Regions from separate parts of the Alteromonas sp. MB-3u-76 genome, predicted to be linked through region 4. Evidence: predicted binding sites of a transcription regulator. Region 4 holds the regulator's gene; each other region holds the start of a gene.

Region 1 (3,211 bases), 1.7 Mb from region 4:
ACCAAATAAGGCTGGCGACCAATTTCTGTGACATACCAGCCCGCAAGGGTGGCTACCCAACCGCTGAACGCCATACCCACAAACGTGCGCTTGAGCCATAACGGAAACGCGCGGTTTCGCATTAAATAAATACTGCCTAGCCAAGACACTGCAAGCATGAGCATTCCCATTCCTACCATTACCCTAAAGCCGTAAAATACAGGTGCTACAGGCGGGTGTTCCCCCTCAAACTCGTTAAGACCTTTCAGCTCACCCTTCAAGTCGTGAGTAAGAATAAGGCTTGCTGCATACGGAATAGGTATTTCGAAGTGATTCTCCTTATTATCCTCATCGGGAATGGCGAATAGCAGTAGCGGAGCGCCTTCAGTGGTTTCCCACAATCCTTCCATAGCAGCTACTTTTTGCGGCTGATGTTCAAGTGTGTTCAATCCATGCATATCACCTGCAAATATTTGCAGCGGGATAAGCACTGCCGCAGTGTATGTGGCGGTTTTAAGTGCTAGTTTTGGCGCTAGTTTGTCATCGCCTTTTAGCATTCTGTAAGCAGAGAGCCCTGCAATCAGAAAACTGGCTGTCAATCCAGACGCTAGCATCATATGAACAAAACGGTAGGGGAAAGACGGATTAAAGATAATCTCCTTCCAGTTTATGGCGTATACCACCCCATCGACAACCTCAAAACCTTGCGGTGTTTGCATCCAGCTATTGAGCGCTAAAATCCAAAAGGCAGACGTAGTGGTGCCAAGAGCCACAATAAGTGTTGAGGTAGTATGTAGCCAGTTAGGCACACGGCGAATGCCAAATAGCATTATGCCCAAAAACGTGGCTTCTAAGAAAAAGGCCGTAAGCACTTCGTAGCCCAGTAACGGGCCCGCCACGTTCCCCACTTTTTCCATAAATCCGGGCCAGTTAGTCCCGAACTGAAAAGACATGGTAACGCCGCTGACTACGCCTAATGCAAAGCTCAGGGCAAAAACCCGCACCCAAAATCGGTACATACGCATCCACACTGGATGGCCTGAGGTGTTCGAACGTAGTTTAAAGTAGAAAAGAAACCAACCCATAGCCATGGTGATGGTTGGAAATAAAATATGAAAACTAATATTTAGAGCAAATTGTAAACGAGACAGCAAGAATACATCCACGGAGGGTCTCCCTAATTAACACTGTTTTTACCCGGTAAAATCTTGTCCTTAAGCTCTAGCATACGGCCAACGCCTGAACCGAGTTTCATCAGCGTGTTTAATTTTTCAGGGCCAAGGTTTTGTAATTCCTCAGACCATGCCGTAATGGATTCCAATAAATCGTGTATTTCACTTAGTTTTTCTTGCGCACCAACTTCTGTGCCGTTGGCAGGCTCATCGAGTAAAAGATCGCGCAGTAAGCTTAATGTGGGGTCTATTTCGCGCTTACGCCTTTCTTCAAACACCCTATTTGCCAAAGTCCAAATATCGCCAGCAGGAATGAAAAATTCTTTACGCTCACCTGGCACAAGGTGCTGTTTGATCAACCGCCAAGATTGAAGCTCTTTTAGCCCCATACTGGTGTTTCCTCGAGAGATATTTAGTGCATCAGCAATTTCCTGTGCTGAAATGGGCTCATCGTTTAGCACAATAAGCGCCAAAATTTGACCAACTGTTCTGTTAAAGCCCCAGCGGCTTCCCATCTCACCAAAGTGCATAACAGCTGATGTAATAAGAGGTGTCATCTTCATTTTTTTGCGCCTATTGAAGTTTCAGAAATTACTGAAAGTTTAATACTCCATTTGATGCAGATCAATCTTTTTCAACATTAAATATGATTTCATAAAGACACTTAGGTCTTGGCTTTGGAGGAATGCATTTAAACTGTAATATGAAAGCGGTAGCGTAGGATATATTACGTTTTCAGCACTTTGGATAGCTTCGGTATGAGATTGGCAACGTCACAAAAAAACGCCAAGCAAATGTCCCCGCGAGCCTTTTATTTAGTAACAGCAACCTTCACAATACTCTCGGTACTAGGGCAAGTTTCTACCAGTATCTACACACCTTTTTTCCACGATCTAGCTAATGTGTACAACAGCAGCGTAGGACTTATTGAAAAAAGCGTCGCTATTTTTCTCATTGCGTTTTCAGTGTCGCAATTGTTGTCTGGCATTCTTTGCGACTACATAAACAAGCAACTTTTTTTGCTGTTCGGCATACTCGTATTTATGGTGGGTACTGTCTGGATTGCGCTGGCCGATTCAGAATCTGCCTTTCTTATAGGTCGAATAGTTCAGGGGCTTGGTGGCGGTGTTGGTGTTTCAGTTTCACGGGGCTTATCGAGACAGATTTTCAATGAAACGCAGCTCAATGTATCACTGTCAATCACGAACATCGCGTTTGCTGTTGCGCCCGCGATAGCCCCTCTTTTGGGCACTATTATTGGTGAGCAACTAGGAATTCCTTCGATTTTTTACTTCGTTTTGTTAATAGGAATGGCCGCGCTGGCAATGCTTTTGTCTACTGCTTCAACAATCTCACGCCACACAACCTCGATTTCTGCCAATGTTCTAGGCGAAACCCTTAGATTGTTGAAAACATGTTTTGCGCACATTTTCTTGGTAGGAGTAGCAAGTGGATTATTGTATGGCATTGTTTTCTGCTTTATCACCATCGCGCCGTCTATGGTGATGGAGAGGCATGAACTTAGCAAAACTCTTTTTTCGGTTTATTCGTTGTTCGCAACGCTGGCCTTTGTGGCTGGTAGCATAGTCAATATAAAGTTGCCTAATCAGACTAGCCTACAAAAATTTAGACTGTCTGGCTTGACCATATTGTGCTTGTCGATCCTCATCTCTATGCTGGTATTTTTATTTGGGAAAAATGGACTAGACATAATACTTTTCTTCAGCTACTTCACATTCTTCTTTGTTGGTATAGCCATGCCTTGCAGTGTAACCATTATGCTGGGTTTTTCAGGCACTTCAGCAGGCTTTTTAGCCGCATTAGTAGGCTTTTTCCATTTGTCTGGTGCTGCTGCCGGCGCGTATTTAGTGACCTTTTTCGGCCATATACTATCGATGGACGCTGTTCAGGCATTTGTTCTTATAACACTGGGATTAAGTTTTGGTAGCGTTATTGCCTGCCTATTTCTAAAGCCGTCAACTATAGTAGATACTATGTAAAAGGCTCTTATAAATGCACCGAACCGTTTGAACAGTCAGTTCATCCAATTATTTTGTGCT
Region 2 (3,211 bases), 2.1 Mb from region 4:
TGAATGGTTGGTGATAAACTCTGCTCAATAGGATTTCCAAATACGGCGAATTTTTTCATGGGAATACGTAACTTCTTTAATATAAAACGAAAGGGCGAAAACCGCGTAGATGAGACTACACCATATTACCGCATAGGTGGAGAGGAGAAAGTTCGAGAACTAGCAAATAGGTTTTATGATGTAATGGAAACCGATCCACTAGCCGCAGAGTTACTGGCTATGCATCCAATGCCTCTTGATAGAATACGGCACGTATTCTTTCTTTACTTGAGTTTATGGATGGGAGGTCCCGATGACTATCAACAGCAATTCGGCCACCCTAGATTGAGAGCTCGCCATTTGCCTTTTAATGTCACTCCAGCTTTAAAAGAGCAATGGATGTACTGCATGAGAAAGGCAATGTTTTCTACTACAGATGACATTATGCTTGCGAACAAGCTGCTTCAGGCATTAGAGCAACTGTCTAGCCATATGATTAATTCAAAATAAAAAAGCGCGTTACTGAACCGTATTGTCCTAAAAGATAAAAATCAAATAGAGGCAAACTCAGTGACGCGCAGACTTTTTAACGGTTTATGCTCTTTTTGGCATATTTCGCAGTTGCATAGCATTGCGTTTGGTTAGAAAGTATAACCAACCGACACAGTATAAACCCAAGGGTCAATTTCTATATCGTTTACCGCACCGCTGGCTTCACCAACTTTAAAGCTGGCTTCTGTGTCAATATCGATAAAGCGAACCGACGCGTTTACATGCCATTTGTCATCAACAATATAATCCATACCCACTTGAGCAGATAAGCCAAAAGAATTATCCAGTGATAAATCGCTCAGGCCAGCTTGGCTATTTGCCGAAGTAAATTCTTCGTCGAAGATAAACGTGTAGTTAATGCCCGCGCCAACATAAGGTTGAAATGCTGAGCTGGCATCGTTGAAATAGTAGTTAGCGGTTAATGTTGGCGGAAGGTGTGTTACCTCACCAAGCTTATTGCCAGTGCCCAATGGATCGGCCACTGAAAACTCAACATCGTGTTTGAACGGCGTCGCTGCAAGCAATTCAATATTGATGTTGTCTGTAACAAAGTAGGCTATGTTAAGACCAAGCTGCGTATCGTTTCCGATATTCAACGCAACGCCCAAGTCGGCGCCACCCGCAACAATATTAGAGGTAGATTCGTCTGGCGCTACAGTTGTTAAACCGCCTCGAACAAGCCAGTCACCTTGTTGATGAGCATTAGCGAACGGAGCAACAGCCGCTAGAGCAAGACAGATTGCTGATATAGTTTGTGTGCGCATAGTGTGTCTCTCGTGTATTTAAATAAGATGGCGCCACTTTAACGCCTGTAGTACGAGAGGTGTTGATCTAGCGCAAGTTTCGCTAGCTACTGAATACGCTTCAGATTCAATGTTGATTTAGATCAAAAGAGAAGGTTGAAAACACGTAGCCGAGGGGGCTTTCAACACGGCTACGCTTCACTTTGTGCGTAAAAAGCTCGCATGATAATTGGATTAGTTAAGACTAATGACAACAACTCAGCTTTCGTTACCAGTCTGTTGGCTTCAACCAATCTGTTAATTTTGCTTCTGCACTGCCAGAGGCCGGAGAATAACAATATTCCCAGCGCGCTAATGGCGGCATAGACATTAGAATAGACTCGGTTCTCCCCCCGGTCTGTAAGCCAAATAGCGTGCCGCGGTCGAACACTAAGTTAAACTCTACGTAGCGTCCTCTCCGGTAAAGCTGAAAGTCTCGCTCTCTCTCACCATACGCAGTATTTTTTCGTCGCTCAATAATGGGCACATAGGCATCAATATATCCGTTACCCACTGCCTGCATAAAGGCAAATGATTGGTCAAACCCCCACTCATTCAGGTCGTCAAAAAACAGTCCTCCAACGCCACGAGTTTCATTGCGATGCTTGAGATAAAAATAGTCGTCGCACCACTTTTTATATTTCGAGTAAATATCGTCTCCAAAAGGCAAGCACAACTTTTTAGCGGTGTCGTGCCAATGTTGAACATCTTCTTTGAAAGGATAAAACGGCGTGAGGTCAAATCCACCACCAAACCACCAAATGGGTGATTCGCCCTCTTTTTCTGCAATAAAAAAGCGAACATTGGCGTGAGACGTAGGCACATAAGGATTATGAGGATGAATAACCAATGATACCCCCATTGCCTGAAAATTCCTGCCAGCCAATTCTGGGCGATTAGCCGTTGCAGATGCTGGCATTTGGCTACCAAATACATGGGAGAAGTTTACCCCACCCTGCTCAACCACATTGCCATTTTTCATGACACGAGAGCGACCGCCGCCGCCTTCTTCTCGAACCCAGCTGTCTTCAGCAAATTGTCCCTTACCATCGGCCAACTCTATAGTTTGGCAGATAGTATCTTGCAGGTTTAGTAGATAAGACTTTACTGCTTCAATAACCTCGGCGGCATTTTTGCCATCAAGTAATTCTGCTGACATCATGATCTGATTATTTCTCCTGTGTCTCCATCTCTTATCGTGCTGGGTTTGTCATTCCCTCCTACTTCGCCATCAACATAAGTAACAGAGTTGCCAAATATATCTCTCGCTTCTTCGATAGAACGGGCCGGTGGCTGCCCTGCTAAGTTTGCGCTGGTAGAAACAATAGGTTTGCCTAGTTTATTACACAGACCTGTGACTACAGCGTGATTTGTCACTCGAACTGCAATTTTATCATGAGAGCCCGTTAGCCACTCAGGAGCCGTTTTCGACTTAGGTAATAACCAGGTTATGGCACCAGGCCAACTTGAAAATATGTCAGTACGCCGGTGTTGTGGCACCGCCTCGTCATCGACATAGGGAAGCAACTGACTATAGTTAGCAGCAATCAGAATAACGCCCTTTTCTACAGGGCGCTGCTTTGTCTTCAGTAGGAAATCCACTGCGGCTTTGTTATCTGGGTCACATCCAATGCCCATAACGGCCTCTGTGGGATACACCAAAAGCTTACCGGCGTGAAATGCTTCAACAATAGGATCGCTGCTAGCTGCCCCTTCGTCATCCGGGCTGTATATATCTACGCTCCCGTTTTGGGTATCAGACATTGTTTGTTATCTCTAAGTGATGTTTATTTTTTAAAGCCGCATAAAGGCTGAGGGCATGCATATTCACTTTTTTTGTGAATTAATACGCCCCAACCACATTCTGGACACGCTTCATTGATGGGTTCAGAATTTAG
Region 3 (3,211 bases), 720 kb from region 4:
AATGTCGTTAACCAGGTTCATGACGTCACTGGGTGACTTATTCACTACTGCATGAACAACCTTTAACAGCTGATTTTTATCCATCAGCCCAAGCATGTCTGTTACCACCGAGGCAATAACCTGATTACCACCTTGCGCAATTGCTTGGTCGGTTAAGCTTAATGCATCTCGCATACTGCCCTGTGCCGCGCGCGCCAGAAGCGATAAAGCTTGAGGTTCAAAGCTTAAACTCTCTTGTTCCAGAATATGGGAAAGCTGACCGACAATTTGCTCTCTAGACATTGCCTTAAGATTAAATTGAAGACAACGGGACAAAATAGTAATGGGTAATTTTTGCGGATCAGTAGTTGCCAGCAAGAATTTCACATGTGGCGGAGGCTCTTCGAGCGTTTTCAAAAGCGCATTAAAACTGTGCTTAGAAAGCATGTGTACTTCATCTATGAGGTACACTTTGTATCTGCCGCGCGTGGGCTTGTACTGAACGTTGTCTAAAAGCTCACGGGTGTCTTCTACTTTGGTTCTTGATGCCGCATCAATCTCGAGTAAGTCAACATAGTTACCGTGTTCTATCTCTTTGCAAGTATCACATTGACCACATGGGTTAGCCCCCTGTCCTTCCTCGCAATTCAGGCTTTTAGAGAAAATACGCGCTATGGTAGTTTTACCCACACCTCGAGTGCCCGTAAAGAGGTAAGCGTGATGCAAACGGTCATTATCTAGGGCATTTGAAATGGCTGAAACAACATGTTCCTGACCCACAAGTTCACCGAACTTACCGGGACGCCATTTTCTTGCTAATACCTGATAACTCATCGCTGTACTCTTTGCCTCATCACGCCTCATCACGCCTCATTGTGCTCTTCTGAATGACTGTTACTCGCCTTCAAATTCGCAAATTGAATAACTTTCAATGTTTAAGTCAGCCAGTTTCTCGCAACCACCTAAATCTGGCAGATTGATAACAAACCCTGCGTGATTTATTTCTCCGCCCAGAGAGCGAATAAGTTTTGCAGACGCAGCAATTGTGCCGCCAGTGGCTAAGAGATCGTCAACAAGAAGCACTTTATCACCAGGGACAATCGCATCTCGGTGGATCTCAAGAGTGTCTGTGCCGTACTCAAGCTCGTAGCTTTCACTCACCACTTCTCGAGGTAACTTGTTGGGTTTTCGAACAGGTATAAAACCAATTCCCATCTCAATTGCCAATGGCGCACCGAACAAAAAGCCCCGTGCTTCAGTGCCGGCGATTTTAGTAAACCCCATGCCCTGATATTTCTCAACTAGCAACGAAATGCAATTGCTGAACGCTTTGTGATCTTCCAAAACGCTAGTTACATCTCTAAATAAAATACCTGGCTTTGGATAGTCAGGAACGGTTTTCACTACTGATTTTATATATTCTGCAGTCACGATTATGCCTTGTATGTCTGCTTTATAACCAGAACGTGAACCAACCGGCGATGATATGCATCAACGGTAAAGCGAGTAAAGTTACTAAAGAACCTAAAAAATACCACTTGTTGTAGACTTCTTTGAAATCTTCATTGTTAGCCATTGCACTACCTAAACAATATTTGTGAACAAAAAAATGGTGGTAAATGTTAATCGAAAGCTCGCATGATTGACAGCGCTAATGTGGTTAAACGGTCACTTTAACAACAGTTGAATAGTAAAGTTTTAAATAATATAAAATTTTGACATTCAATTACCCTCACGGGGTTTATGGAGGGGCGTTTAACAAACGTATCTGTAAATACTTATACAGCTATTAGTATTCCTTTTTTAAGCATATCGATAACAGTTTGCTGCGCTCCCTGAATTAGAGCATGTTGTGGTATGTGAGGCACGTTCTCACTTACTTTTTGAGCTAATGAGTCAAGCCTAAGCCCTTGCTCTTCAAATTCTAGTGTGTGGACTAACAACGCAGTTACTGCATTGAGATGGGCGAAGTGAACATGGTGTTGAGCATCTCTATAGACAACATAATATTCTGGCTCTGGTGAGGGAGCCGTTGGCAAAAAGTCAGTGCCAATTAAGTGAACTGGAAACGAATAAGAGACTAGCGTTGCAAGTGGAGATACTCTTACCTTTTCTACGCTATCGTCCTGTTTATAAAAGTGCACCTCTTCGCTATTTTTTCGCGTTTGTACATCTAGTTCCAGCCATTCATAATGCGCTAACTCTGCCGAAAATTCGGGCAAGTCTAAGGCCAGGGCTGGATTAATGGACAAATACTCGACGAACTCTTTACTGATTTCATTGAAATAAGGAGAACGACATTCATGCTCACTAAAAAACTGCCTAACGACGAGCTGCCATCCTTCTATTCCATGAAGGTCGACAATTATTGATTTAAGAACTGGAAACGCACTGCTAACAAAACTATCAATGTTACTGAAAAATAGGGCTTGATAAACCCCCACTCTTCTCGCCTCTTCATCATTTTTTGGCGTGAAGGTTTTCGGATTTTTGATAGCGTGCACGAACTCGTACTGAGTTTGCTCAAAAGATTTTTTCACAAAGCAATACCAGAAGTTGTAGCATCTCTCACAGAGATGCTTTGCGCCTGAATATCTTTTATCTTGCGAACTTCATTTAACAGTGTCGCCATTGCTGGAATATTAAAGTCTCGTTCCAGTAAAGTAGGATAAACGCCATGTGTACTATAGGCAAAGCGCAGTAGATCCCAGACTGGTTCTATTACATCAGCACCGTGTGTATCAACTTTTAAATCAACTGCTTCATCAAAGTGCCCAGCAATGTGGCCATAAACAATTTTGTGAGATGGAAGACCTGCAATAAACTCTCTAGCGCAATAGCCGTGATTAATACTATTAACATACACATTATTCACATCGAGAAGCATTGAGCAGCCAGATTCTAAAAGTATGGCATTGGTGAATTCAAGCTCTGACATTTCTTGCCCAGGCGCTATGTAATAAGAAACATTCTCTAACACCAGAGGCCTTTCAAGAATATCCTGCACTTGTTTGATACGTGAGACTACATGGCAAACTGCTTCTTCAGTAAAAGGAATAGGCATAAGATCGTACATATGACCTTGACCTGAACAGTAACTCAAATGTTCGCTATAAAGGGCAATATTATGTGAATCTAAAAACTGTCTGATCGTTTTAATGAACTCAACGTCGAGTTTGTCACTACTTCCAATGGAGAGCGAAAGACCATGGCTACTAAATGCAGCCTGTGT
Region 4 (3,211 bases):
GTCATTAAGCAGTATTATTGTCGTTACCAATTCAACCCGATTATTGAGCAAATAGCATGAGCATTATTTATGTACTTATTCCTATCGCTATTATTATTGTCGCCCTTGCCGTGGTAATCTTTTTTTGGGCGGTAAAATCGAATCAGTTTGAAGATCTAGATCGACAGGGCTACAGTATTTTGTTCGACGATGACCTCTCACCTGAGGAAAAGAAACTCGCAGAACAGCGCAAGCGAATTCAGCAAGAAAACGAAAAAAATGGATCAGATTAGCTATCTTTCTGCATTCCTTATTGGACTAGCTGGCGGGGTTCACTGCGTTGGTATGTGCGGGGGCATAGTATCTGCCTTGCGCATGGTAACTCCGAAAGATAAGCCTGCACTTCCTTTCACCCTTGCTTACAACAGTGGCCGTATTGCAAGCTATACACTTGCTGGTGCGATTACCGGCGCTCTTGGTAAAATAGCCACCGATTTTGTACCACTAGCGAATTACGTCCTTTCTTTGCTAAGCGGTGTGATGCTTTTCCTACTTGCTTGCTATTTAGGGAAGTGGTGGACTGGATTAACAGCGCTTGAAAGTGCAGGAAAGCATCTATTTAAATATGTTCAGCCCATTTCAAAACGCTTTCTCCCGTTTAAAACGCCCTTAAGCGCAATACCTTATGGCTTTCTTTGGGGGTGGTTACCCTGTGGGCTTGTATATTCCACTTTAACTTGGTCTCTTGCTGCAGGCTCTGCGATACAAGGCGCTGGAATTATGTTCTTTTTTGGTTTGGGCACATTGCCAACATTACTTGCTGTGGGCGCTGGCAGCCAGTATATTGTGAGAGGCTTTAGACACATTATTGTGCGTCAAGGTATTGCATCGGCCATGGCCTTGTATGCAGCTTATCTTATTTATAGCGCATTATCTTAAATGGTGTTGTAACATATACCCATGTTCATCCTAAGAGAATAGAAATTATGAGCAAAGGAAGCGGATTCTCTATCCACTGTCAAAACTGCAGCTTTAGTCATTTATGTTTGCCAGTGGCTTTGAATAAGACAGAAATCGAATCGTTAGACGATATCATTGAGCGTAAAAAACCTCTGCATAAAGGCGACACGCTAATAAACAATGGCGATACCTTTACTTCATTGTTTGCAGTAAGAACGGGCTCGTTTAAATCATTTGTTACCAATTCAGACGGCGAAGAGCAAATTACTGGCTTCCATTTTCCTGGTGACATCGTCGGTTTCGACGCACTGCGCGAAAGTAGGCATCAAAGTTATACTCAGGCGTTAGAAACCGCCATGGTTTGCGAATTACCCTACGAAACACTAGATGAGATGGCAGTTCAGTTTCCTAAATTACGCCATCAGATTATGAGCTTTATGAGTGCTGAGATAAAACAAGATCACGACATGATCATGATGCTCAATAAACGAACAGCCGAGGAGCGCTTGCTCTATTTCATCTCTCATCTTTCTCAGCGTTTTGAAGAGCGTGGTTTTTCACTCCGAGAGTTTCATCTTACAATGACCCGTAATGAAATTGGTAATTACCTGGGTCTTACCATTGAAACCATTAGTCGTTTGTTAAGCCGTTTTCAAAAAGAAAAGCTGATAAAAGTAGATGGGAAACTGATTACTATCCTCGACTTCGATGCTATTGATGGCAAGGTAACTGCGCTAAAAGGCCCCAGTATTGTTTGCAACGGTTAACAGCTTAACCGTTGCAACTGTTAAAATATTGATCTAAAACAACCCACACTTTCGCTATTGTCTATTACACTTAATGTATTGCTTCATAAGAAGGAGACATTATGATTGAGTGTAATCACATTTTGGCAATTGTTGATTCAGAGCGAGATAATCAGCCCGCATTAAGTCGAGCTCTTGAACTTGCCTCAAAAACCGGCGCCACCGTGACTGCCATGATGGTAGTTTATGACCTCTCTTATGATATGACGACCATGCTTAGTCCCGACGAGCGGGATACTATGCGAGACGCAGTGACAAAGGATCAATCGAAGTGGCTTGGGGAACAATTAAAGGAACAAGGCTTTTCCAACATTGATATTGTTGTTGAGTGGAATAACAGAGCCCACGAAGCCATCATTTACTACGCACTCAATAACCAAATAGACTTAGTGGTTAAAGCAACAAAAGACCACGACGACATCGCCTCAGTGTTGTTTACGCCAACCGACTGGCATCTAATGAGAAAGTGTCCTCGCCCTGTTCTCCTTGTAAAAGAGCACGACTGGCCGGAAGATGGCGAAATAATAGCTGCAGTGAATGTAGGCAGTGAAGATGAGGAACATGCTGCACTCAACGACAAAATAACCGTGATCGCAAACGAGTATGCAAGGCTGTTAAAAGGCCACGTTAACTTAGTGAATAGTTACCCTTCCACACCGTTGAATATTGCCATTGAGGTGCCAGAGTTCGATTCTGACAAATATCACAGCGCAGTTAAAAATCATCATCATGATGAAATGGACAAACACGCGGCGAAACATGGGATTGCTCCTGACAAATGTATCGTAAAAGAAGGTTTACCTGAACGCGTTATCCCTCAAGTTGCCAAGGACATAGATGCCGAACTGGTGATCATAGGCACGGTAGGACGGGTTGGTATCTCTGCCGCGTTAATAGGCAACACCGCAGAGCACGTTATTGATGCTCTTAACTGTGATGTATTAGCGATTAAACCTAACGGGTTTGTATCGCCTTATACGGTCTAGCAACGCTGAGACATTTGTTTCGCCCTCAATCGGTTGAAGAAATTCCGGACACAACCGTAGTTAACAAAAGCCGCTTTATTGTATAATGGCGGCTTTTACACGAACCAAGTTAGTTAATTATGAGTTTAGGCACTAACGGCGCTAATACGTCGTCTTCTGCTGCGCAGGAAAGTAAGCAAAAGCACAGTTTCAATAAGCTACAAAAGCGTCTTCGCCGTAATGTGGGTAAAGCGATAGCCGACTTTGGCATGATTGAAGAAAACGACAAGGTAATGGTGTGTTTGTCCGGTGGCAAGGACAGCTATACCATGCTCGATATACTTATGTTCTTAAAGCGTGTTGCGCCTATCCACTTTGACATTATCGCGGTAAATTTAGACCAAAAGCAGCCTGGCTTTCCTGAACATATCTTGCCTAATTACTTGGACAGCGTAAATGTAGATTACAAAATAGTGGAAGAAGACACCTATTCCATTGTTA

The links. The regulator FNR, encoded in region 4, switches genes on or off when oxygen is low (the NO sensors DNR and NnrR bind a similar motif). The targets are predictions, from matches to a motif close to TTGATCTAGATCAA.
Region 1: a site for FNR is predicted at 1,766-1,779, ahead of CW735_RS17320 (GbsR/MarR family transcriptional regulator). Genes of this name have one in related genera too.
Region 2: a site for FNR is predicted at 1,408-1,421, ahead of CW735_RS00140 (OmpW/AlkL family protein). Genes of this name have one in related genera too.
Region 3: a site for FNR is predicted at 1,461-1,474, ahead of apt (adenine phosphoribosyltransferase). Genes of this name have one in related genera too.

What each region holds. Positions count from the first base shown of each region.
Region 1 is NZ_CP025115.1:3,886,708-3,889,918, reverse strand. It holds gene CW735_RS17325 (cytochrome ubiquinol oxidase subunit I) at 1-1,145, opposite strand, end outside; gene CW735_RS17320 (GbsR/MarR family transcriptional regulator) at 1,157-1,714, opposite strand; gene CW735_RS17315 (MFS transporter) at 1,910-3,151, shown strand.
Region 2 is NZ_CP025115.1:27,299-30,509, reverse strand. It holds gene aroE (shikimate dehydrogenase) at 1-59, opposite strand, end outside; gene CW735_RS00145 (group II truncated hemoglobin) at 58-489, shown strand; gene CW735_RS00140 (OmpW/AlkL family protein) at 621-1,295, opposite strand; gene hemF (oxygen-dependent coproporphyrinogen oxidase) at 1,543-2,475, opposite strand; gene CW735_RS00130 (Sua5/YciO/YrdC/YwlC family protein) at 2,472-3,077, opposite strand; gene CW735_RS00125 (DNA topoisomerase family protein) at 3,101-3,211, opposite strand, start outside.
Region 3 is NZ_CP025115.1:2,861,368-2,864,578, forward strand. It holds gene dnaX (DNA polymerase III subunit gamma/tau) at 1-813, opposite strand, end outside; gene apt (adenine phosphoribosyltransferase) at 874-1,410, opposite strand; gene CW735_RS12790 (HvfC family RiPP maturation protein) at 1,758-2,519, opposite strand; gene CW735_RS12795 (HvfB family MNIO-type RiPP peptide maturase) at 2,516-3,211, opposite strand, start outside.
Region 4 is NZ_CP025115.1:2,146,274-2,149,484, reverse strand. It holds gene CW735_RS09595 (heavy metal translocating P-type ATPase) at 1-55, shown strand, start outside; gene ccoS (cbb3-type cytochrome oxidase assembly protein CcoS) at 57-272, shown strand; gene CW735_RS09585 (sulfite exporter TauE/SafE family protein) at 259-918, shown strand; gene fnr (fumarate/nitrate reduction transcriptional regulator Fnr) at 966-1,706, shown strand; gene uspE (universal stress protein UspE) at 1,808-2,731, shown strand; gene ttcA (tRNA 2-thiocytidine(32) synthetase TtcA) at 2,851-3,211, shown strand, end outside.